Regions from separate parts of the Exiguobacterium sp. s149 genome, predicted to be linked through region 3. Evidence: predicted binding sites of a transcription regulator. Region 3 holds the regulator's gene; each other region holds the start of a gene.

Region 1 (3,281 bases), on a different contig from region 3:
TTTTACTTTAAAGATTTGAATCGGGAAAATTGGCGTCTCCCCGTTGCCGAGCCCCCGCTCGGTCGCATGCAACAACTCGCGGATGAAAATCCGGCCCCAACGGCTCGTGTCGGTCCCGTAGTTGATGGAGACGAATGGCACTTGGCCGCCTCCTCGCGAATGCATCGAATTGGCATTATGGATGAACGCTTCACACGCTTGATAGGTCGCTGTGATTGTCTCGGTCTCAGCGACTTCGAGAAGTTGCTCGGTCGACCATTCCACCGGAAGCTTCTTGAGACGCTCCAGTTGACGTTCATACGTCTTTTCGACGTATGGCGCTAAATCGACATCGAACATCGGGAACGCTTGACCCCCGTGTTGCATATTCTGGTTCGCTTGAAGAATGATCGAAGCGAGTGCCATCGCCGAACGGATGTCCTGGGGTGGTCGAATCGTCCCGTGACCGGTATGAAATCCGTTCGTCAACAACTCGCCGAGCGGGATTTGACAACACGTCGTCGATCCCGTCACGTAATAGTCGGCGTCGTGGATGTACAAAAAGTTGTCTGCGACGGCCTGACGTGTCCTCTCTGACAACAAATACGTTGTCGACAGCTGTTTCGATACTTCCGAGGATAATCGTGCCAGTTTGCCAAGTGGTGATTTCCCGTCGACGTTGGCGTTCTCTTGTACGAGATCTTGATCTGGGAGAACACAGACATCTTCATAAAGCTGGAGCATGTTCACTCCGCATCACCTCACTATATATTGATATGAATCGAGTTATGAACTCGATTCAATTCCATATATAGATTATGTCATGTTTGAGCATGGAGATGTGGAGTCTAAATTGTGAGCGTTGGTTGTGATATAAACGCAAAAACAGCCAAGCCCGCATATGGACTCGACCGTTCTTTCAAGTGACCCAACTTATAATTCTTTAGCTGGTTTCACGATTTTTAATTCAACTTCTTCTTTTTCCTCTGACTCTTGAGCTTCGCGCAAGCCTTTCGCGTTCAACCACGTATAGATCGCACCCATGAACAAGGCGCCGCCGATGATGTTACCGAACGTGGCCGGAATCAAGTTGTGGATGGCGCCGGCAAAGCTAATCGCCTCAGGGTGTGGGACGACGAGCGTGAGCGCAAATAAGACGAAGTTGGCGATGACGTGATCAAATCCTGACGCGAAGAAGACGGCGACGAGGAAAATCATCGAGAAGATTTGAGCGAACTCATTTTTCATCTGTTTTGGTAAGAAAATCGCGAGACAGACCATCCAGTTACAGAAGATGGCACGGAAGAAAATCTCGACCGTCGTATGATGCATCTTGCTCTCGACGACCGCGAACAACCAGTTATCCATCCCGAGTTCTTGGATGACGCCGGTCGGGGCAAGCAACAAGGCGAACAAGACGCCACCGAGTGCGTTCCCGACGAAACAAAGTAACCAGACGAGCATCGTGTCGCTGAGCGTCGTATAGCCGCGTAACGTCGAGGTCGTGAAGTACATTGTGTTCCCCGTGAACAGTTCTGCTCCGCCGTAAATGATCATGACAAGGGCGATCCCGAATGAGAACCCACCGATGAGTGTCGTGAACGGCGAATCGATCAAGTACATTCCGTTGACGACTTTAAGTGTGAAGATTGAAGCGAATCCGATAAAGATCCCCGCGAGCATTGCCCGTAAAAAGTATTCCATTGGCCGATAATGAATCATTTGCGAAGATGCCTGAGCTTTTTTCCGTAATGATTCGAGTGCATGGATTTCCATTGATGCCATGTCACAAACCCTTCTTTCTGTTTGAATGAACCCATATAATAAGAACGAACATGTGAAATCATTAACAATATAAGCCCGAATCCAATAAATTGCAATCGACCTTGGACCTTGTTGACACATTTTTCACATCGTAATCGTTTACATTTGTCGGATTTGTGACGAAAAAAACGACCCTTCGCAAAGGGTCATTTGATACAGCTTATTCTTTGTCTGCAGACTTCTCTTCAGACTCCTCAGAAGATGCCTCAGCCGACTCTTCTTCAGTTGCTTCAGCTTCACTTTCTGTCGTTGTGTCTGTGTCTGCTTCAAGTTCTTCAAGAGAGACCGGCTCGTTTACAGATGCGATTTGAAGCTCGCCATCCGAGACGATTTCATAGTCTTTGTTCTCTGGAATGTCAGCTACCGTGACCGAATCACCGATACCGAGTTCAGAAACATCTAGTTCAATTCGTTCCGGAATGTTAGCCGGTGTCGCCGATACCGTTACTTTATAAAGCGTTTGCGCCAAGAAGCCGCCTTCTTTGACACCTTTCGCATCGCCGACGAGTGTGACGTCTGCTTCGACTTCCGTCGCTTCGTCCATCTTCACGGCCATGAACTCGACGTGCTTGTATTCGTTTGTGAACGGGTCAACTTCAGTCCCGTGAACGAGCGTGTTCACTTTCTTGCCGTCGATGTTCAACTCGATTAATGCGTTGTCACCGTGTTCGCGGAGAATCTTGCGAAGTGCCATCTCCTCGAATGCAACTGGTGTGCTCTCGACTTTATAGCCGTATACGACACCTAGTACTTTACCTTCTTTACGCAAGTTTGCGCGGACCGAACGTGGTCGTAATTCTCGTTTCGTTACTTTAAGCGTGTCTGCCATAATCTTTTCCCCCTACTGGTTTATCGATCATGTCTACATCTTGAGGGTGAGGCAGTGAAAAAGCCACCTCTCAACCTCGATGCGTTGAGTGACATGTGTATATTGTTCCCATAGGCACCCGGACATAAACGTTACAGCCGGTTAAAAAAAGATTACAAGCGTGTCACATAACCCGTTTGAACAACTTCTCAAGTTCGTACGTGCTCCATTTCACCAAGATCGGTCGCCCGTGCGGACATGTATACGGGGACGTCGTCTGATTGAGGTCATTCAGCAATTGCCGCATCATTTCGTGGTTCAATGGATGGTTCGCTTTAATCGACCGCTTGCACGCCATCAAGATTGACGCGTCTTCCCGATATTTGGCGAGATTGACAGAGCGGTCCCGAATCGCCATCTCAATCAAATCGCGGACCGTTCCTTCTAAATCGTGTTGCGGGTACCACGTCGGAATCTCCCGGACGAGGAACGTGTTGCCACCGAACGGCTCCAATTCGAGACCCGCTTCTTTCAAGAGCGGAGCGACTTCTTCAATCGCGAGCGTCTCTTCTTGCGTGAACTCGAGCGGGAGCGGGAGCAGCAACAATTGATATTCCTTGTCCGGATTCCCGAGTTGCTCATAAAACAATTCGTATTTGATCCGTTCCTG
Region 2 (3,281 bases), on a different contig from region 3:
CGTCAACTCGGCGACTTCAAACGTCTCGATGCCTGCTGCTTTGAAGGCAGTCTGGACGGCATGGAACGCTTCTGGTTCCGCATAGACGATCACCGTCTCATCTTCTTCGATGACATCACGGACGTCGAGGTCGTGCTCCATCATGAGTTCGAGTACATCGTCGGCAGACATGCCGTTGACACCGATGACGGCCGTCGCGTCGAACATGTAAGCGACCGACCCGCTGACACCCATGTTGCCGCCGTTTTTACCGAAAGCGGCGCGGACTTCAGACGCCGTCCGGTTGACGTTGTTCGTGAGCGTGTCGACGATGAGCATCGAGCCGTTCGGTCCGAATCCTTCATAGCGGAGCTCGTCGAAGTTCTCTTCGTCGCCGCCCTTCGCTTTGTCGATAGCACGGTCGATGATTGCGCGCGGGACGTTGTACGTTTTCGCTCGTTCGACGACGAACTTGAGTGCTTGGTTTGATTCTGGATCTGGTTCCCCTTGACGGGCGACTACGTAGATTTCACGGCCGAACTTCGCATAGATGCGACTCGTATTGGCGTCTTTTGACGCCTTTTTCTCTTTAATGTTGTTCCATTTACGACCCATTACATGTCATCTCTCTTTCCATTGTTCGATTGATTCATCCTCGATTATATAAGAAGACGTGGATGTTGACGAGCAAAAATCATCCCTCGCTTTTATCCATCTTCTCGACGATCTCCGTCAACGTCTTCAAACTGTCGATCAGGCGGTCCGTCTCTTCCTCGTTCAGAAACGCGAGACGGTCCTCGAACAGGCGACGGAACGAATCGCGACGCTCGCGGAGGACGAGTTCGCCCTTTTCGGTCAGTTGATTCCAGATGACGCGGCGATCGCGTTCGTCCGGGACGCGGGTGATGTAGCCCTCATCGACGAGCTTCGTGATGAGCGGCGTCACGTTCGGCGGGGCAATCGATAACGTCTCACTGATGTGTCCGTTCGTGACCGCGCCTTCATCTTCAATCAACATGAGGAGATGAAAGTGGGAAAAGTTTAAGTTTGGGATTTGCGGAAGGTCGGAACGACGTAACAACTTCCGGCGAATAAATGGGATCAGTTTCACGAACTGATCGGCTGCGTCTTGTCTCGGCATAATCATGTCACTTCCTAATTAGGTTCTTTCTTCATTATACACGACCGAGCGCAGGGTGGACGACCAATCCTCATCCCGTGACATTTTGCACAGCGCATTCGCCCATCATGGACACAACGTATGTAAGCGTTTTCATATCGCATATACTTTATTTTCATGAAAACGCATTCGATTTTACTGAGCGACATATGAAAAAGCAAGCCCTATCCTCATTCCCCTGAAAAATATTGTGAAAGAGTTCACATTGTTGTCACGCACAAAATGCGAGAAACGTTGTATTCTATGAATGTGAAGGAAAGCACAAACTCTTCTCGAACCAATTGATTGCCCCGTGCTCTCCATCAAGTCAACAGTATAAGCTCTCATTCATGAGGAGGAAACCAACATGGCAGTTAAAGAGAAAGCAGTAGTAGAAACATCAGCAGAACAGATGGTCGACACGCTCGTCACTAGAGCCCACACGGCGCTTGAGACATTGATGACGTTCGACCAAGAGAAAATCGATGCAATCGTTCAAGCGATGGCGCTCGCAGGTCTCGAACAACACGTCGCCCTCGCGAAACATGCATATGAAGAAACCGGTCGCGGTGTGTTTGAAGATAAAATGATCAAAAACATCTTTGCGACAGAATATATTTATAACTCACTCCGTGGCGAGAAGACGGTCGGCGTCATCGAGGACGATGAGCAAAACGGTATCACGTACATCGCGGAACCAGTCGGAGTCGTCGCCGGGGTCACACCGGTCACGAACCCGACATCAACGACGATGTTCAAAGCAATCATCGCCATCAAAACACGTAACCCGATCATCTTCGGTTTCCACCCGTCGGCACAACAGTGTTCAAGTGAAGCGGCACGGATCCTTCGTGACGCAGCCATCGAAGCGGGAGCTCCGGAACACTTGATTCAATGGGTCGAAAAACCGTCACTCGACGCGACGAAAGCGCTCATGAACCACCCAGGTGTTGCCATGGTCCTCGCAACTGGTGGAGCGGCGATGGTCAAATCAGCCTACTCGACTGGTAAACCAGCCCTTGGCGTCGGTCCTGGTAACGTTCCGGCCTACATCGACAAAACAGCAAAAGTGAAACGTGCCATCTCGGACGTCATCTTGTCGAAAACGTTCGATAACGGCATGATCTGTGCATCTGAACAAGCAATTATCCTCGACCAAGAAGTGTATGAAGAAGTGAAAGCGGAAATGACGGCGCTCGGTTGCTACTTCTGCTCACCAGAAGAGAAAGCGAAACTCGAGACACTCGTTATCAAAACAGACTCTTGTGCGGTCAACCCGGAAATCGTCGGGAAGCCGGCAGCCTGGATCGCCGAACGAGCTGGACTCACAGTCCCGGCCGATACAAAAATCTTGATCGCCGAACTCGAGACGGTCGGTGCGACAGAGTTGCTCTCACACGAGAAACTCAGCCCGGTGCTCGGTGCTTATAAAGTCCAATCGCGTGAAGAAGGATTTGCTATCGCTGAGAAGATGCTTGAAATCGGTGGTCTCGGACATACGGCAGCGATCCACTCGACTGACGACGACGCCATCCTCGCCTTCGGACTCCGGATGAAAGCTTGCCGCATCATCGTCAACTCGCCAACGGCACACGGTGGTATCGGTGACCTCTATAACGAAATGACACCATCACTCACACTCGGTTGTGGGTCGTACGGTAAAAACTCCGTCTCTGAGAACGTGACGGCGAAACATCTACTCAACGTGAAAAAGGTGGCGAGACGTCGCGTGAATATGCAGTGGTTTAAAGTCCCTGAAAAGATTTACTTTGAGAAAAACTCAGTCCAGTACCTTCAATCGCTCACATCGAAAAAACGGGCGATGATCGTCACGGATGAAATGATGGTCAAACTCGGATTTGCCGATAAAGTCGTCAAAAACTTGCCTGCTGGCATCGAGTACCGCATCTTCGACCAAGTCGAGCCAGACCCGTCAGTTGAGACGGTCATGCGCGGTGCCGAAGCGATGCGTCACTTCCAACCAGATATGATTATCGCACTCGGCGGTGGATCACCAATGGATGCCGCGAAAGGCATGTGGCTCTTCTACGAACGCCCAGAAGAGAAGTTCTCGAACCTTCGCCAAAAATTCATGGATATCCGCAAGCGGACGTACAAGTTCCCGACGCTCGGTAACAAGTCG
Region 3 (3,281 bases):
ACATCCGATGACTGCGATTTTCATATGGTTGTCTCTCCTTTGAGTGTTAGGCAAGTTAGTTTTTGTGATAAACATCACATTCACTTTCTGAACTTAGTGTACTATTTCACAAGAAGGTTTGACAATCCTTTTGCTCACTTTTTCACGTAATTATGTCTAAAGTTTGAACGGCTGGTGTGACAACAAAAAACCGCTCCGCAACCGGAACGGTTCATTCATGAATGGGTCGTGCGTCTTGCTTTAAACCAGTGGTAAGTGACGACGCCGATATAGGTGAGGAGGCCGATTACATACAGACTAATGCCAATAAAAATCCACCCCAGAGCGTCCCAACCACGGACGCAGACGAGTCCGATGATACACGATACGTATCCCGCGAGGAGCAACATCAACGAGAAGACGAGTCTCCGCTTGAATCGCGATTTCAAAAAGTTCAGTCCGGCAATCAGCAACATTGTCGTCAACACGCCGATGATGATGAGTTCATCCCCGTAGTACTCCCAAGCCATCGCTTCTCCCCCTGACTGATGTTTAAGTAGTTTTATCGTATCACGTGGGTCCAATGTTTATCTTGTTGTTAAAAACATTTATTCCCAATCACAAAAAAAGCATCGTCCCGTTAAAGAACGATGCTTACTTCTCATTCATTTGTTTCATCAAATCGACTTGCTCTTTCACCATCGCCTCTTTCTCACGACGGAGCACGCCCCGGTACGTGATGCGTGAGATCGACAAGCTAATCTCGTACAAGAAGAAGAGCGGCAGCGACACCATGAGGTGCGACGTCAAATCCGGCGGCGTGATGAATGCCGCGATGACGAACAAGGCGAAGTACGCATACTTCCGAATCGATGACAGGAAGTACGGTGTCACGACACCGATGCGCGTCAAGAACATCGTCACGACCGGCAACTGGAATAACAGTCCGAATGGAATGGTCAGTTGCAGCAAGAACGTGAAGTAGTTCGACGCCCCGATGATTTGCGTCAGACCGAGGTCTTGCCCGAGGTCCGTCGAGATATCGAGGACGAGCGGGAACAACCAATAGTAGGCGAACGCAAGACCGATCAGGAACAAGATGAAGATGATCGGGATATAAGCGAGCGTCGCTTTCCGCTCGTTCGGATGCAGACCAGGTGCGACGAACGCCCACAGTTGATACAGTAGAAACGGACCGGATGCGACGAGACCGATGACGAGCGCCAAGTTCAAGTAAATCATGAGCGGGTCCGCGACCCCAAAGGCGTTCAGCTCAAGCCCTCGTTCGACGAGGTCCGCCTGCAGATAGGCGAGCACGTATTTGACACTCGGCAAAGCGATTAGAAAGAAGGCAAAGACGACAAATGCCGACAGCATCAGTCGTCTCCGCAGCTCTGTCAAGTGGTCGGACAGCGCCCGCTCTTGATCAGGTTGATGATTCATGATTACTGCTCTTTCTTCTCAAGTTCTTTCTTATCTTTCTCGTCATGTTCGTTCATCATGCCGTTTGTGGCATTTTTGAACTCACGGAGCGTTTGTCCGGCGGCGCGTCCGAATTCAGGCAATTTCTTCGGCCCGAAGATGATAAGCGCGACGATGGCGATAATGAAGATACTCGCTCCCCCAGGAATACCGACGACGAGCAACGATGATAGTAATTCCATTATTGATGGACCCCCTCAGCAGATGGATAGTGTTGCATAAAGTAAATGAGCGACTGGAGTTCGATCGACAAGTCGATGTGGTGGACGCGGACCGTATCCGGCACAGTAAGTCTGGCCGGTGTGAAGTTCAAGATGCCGCGAATACCGAAGCGGACCAAGTCGTCCGCGACCGGTTGCGCATAGGCAGACGGCACCGTGAGAATGGCGACGTCAATCTTGTTCTGTTTCATGATCTGTTCCATCTCATCAACGTGATGAATCGGGACACCGGACATCGTCGTGCCGACTTTTGTCTCGTCTGCGTCGAACCCGACGACGATATGTGTGTTATTGTTTTTAAGGAAGTTATAGTTGACGAAAGCTGTCCCAAGATGACCAACCCCGACCAAGGCGACGTTCGTAATCTCGTCCTGATTCAGTGTCTTACGGAAAAAGTCTAACAGATACTGTACGTTATAGCCATATCCCTTTTTCCCGAGCGCACCGAAGTACGAAAAATCGCGACGGATTGTGGCCGAATCGACCTTGACCGCCTCGCTCAGTTCAGCAGAAGAGACACGCTGTTTTCCTGATGAATGTAGGCTTTGGATAAACCGATAGTATAGTGGCAACCGTTTGGCTGTCGCTTGCGGAATCTTTGGTTCGTTTTGACTCAACGGAAAGAGCCTCCTTTTTACGACGCGTTTCAAACGAATCTAATTTCATACACCTTGATTGTAAACGAATTCACATGACCACTCAATGAATATACCTGAAATGGGGAAGAAATAAAGTATACTAAATAGAGAGAAAGGGGTTTTTTCACTTGATCCTACTGCAAGTCAATAACTTATCGAAATCATTCGGCGTCGAACCGATTTTAGAGAACGTCAAACTCGAAATTCAAGAAGGCGAACGCGTCGCGCTCGTCGGCCGTAACGGTGCCGGCAAGTCGACACTGCTCAAAGTCATCGCCGGGGAATACAACTACGACTCGGGCGACATCATGAAGCCGAAAGACGTCACCATCGGCTACCTGGCCCAAGACTCAGGACTCGAATCCAACGAGACGATTTGGAATGAGATGCTTACTGTCTTCACCGATTTAATCGAACAAGAAAAGACGCTGCGCCGCATGGAGCAAGACATGGGTTCCGAGCGCATCTTGAACGACCCGGCCGCCTATGAGCGCCTCTTGTCGTCTTACGATGAAGAACAGCATACGTTCAAAGACCGTGGCGGCTATCAATATGAGGCGACGATCCGCTCTGTCCTTCACGGGATGCGGTTCTATCCGGACGACTTCGAACGCCGCATCGATACGCTCTCCGGCGGACAGCGGACACGTCTCGCTCTCGCCAAGATGCTGCTCCAAAGTCCAGACCTGCTCATCTTGGATGAGCCGACGAACCACTTGGACATCGAGACACTCGGCTGGCTTGAGAAGTATTTGAGCGGCTATAAAGGCGCCGTCCTCATCGTCTCCCACGACCGCTACTTCCTCGACCGCGTCGTCTCGGTCGTCTATGAGTTGTCGCGCCACCGGAGCCGTCGCTTCGTCGGCAACTACACGAAGTACCTTGAACAGAAGGCTGCCATTTACGAGCAAGAGAAGAAACAGTTCGAGTCGCAACAAGAAGAGATTGCCAAGATGCAGGA

What was found. Region 3 encodes Rex, which represses fermentation and respiration genes when NADH is low (regulators of the CRP and FNR family bind a similar motif). Its sites were predicted from a motif close to TTGTGAAATATTTCACAA; they were not measured.
Region 1: a site for Rex is predicted at 1,815-1,832, ahead of KNP81_RS09115 (formate/nitrite transporter family protein). Genes of this name have one in related genera too.
Region 2: a site for Rex is predicted at 1,348-1,365, ahead of adhE (bifunctional acetaldehyde-CoA/alcohol dehydrogenase). Genes of this name have one in related genera too.

The regions. Positions count from the first base shown of each region.
Region 1 covers NZ_JACSLZ010000005.1:177,814-181,094, forward strand. The annotation lists gene KNP81_RS09110 (anaerobic ribonucleoside triphosphate reductase) at 1-723, opposite strand, end outside; gene KNP81_RS09115 (formate/nitrite transporter family protein) at 913-1,755, opposite strand; gene KNP81_RS09120 (50S ribosomal protein L25/general stress protein Ctc) at 1,964-2,632, opposite strand; gene mutL (DNA mismatch repair endonuclease MutL) at 2,796-3,281, opposite strand, start outside.
Region 2 covers NZ_JACSLZ010000005.1:132,647-135,927, reverse strand. The annotation lists gene KNP81_RS08905 (YebC/PmpR family DNA-binding transcriptional regulator) at 1-594, opposite strand, end outside; gene KNP81_RS08900 (MarR family winged helix-turn-helix transcriptional regulator) at 674-1,120, opposite strand; gene adhE (bifunctional acetaldehyde-CoA/alcohol dehydrogenase) at 1,506-3,281, shown strand, end outside.
Region 3 covers NZ_JACSLZ010000009.1:9,182-12,462, reverse strand. The annotation lists gene KNP81_RS11830 (FAD-dependent oxidoreductase) at 1-24, opposite strand, end outside; gene KNP81_RS11825 (hypothetical protein) at 216-509, opposite strand; gene tatC (twin-arginine translocase subunit TatC) at 634-1,422, opposite strand; gene KNP81_RS11815 (twin-arginine translocase TatA/TatE family subunit) at 1,425-1,643, opposite strand; gene KNP81_RS11810 (redox-sensing transcriptional repressor Rex) at 1,643-2,299, opposite strand; gene KNP81_RS11805 (ABC-F family ATP-binding cassette domain-containing protein) at 2,449-3,281, shown strand, end outside.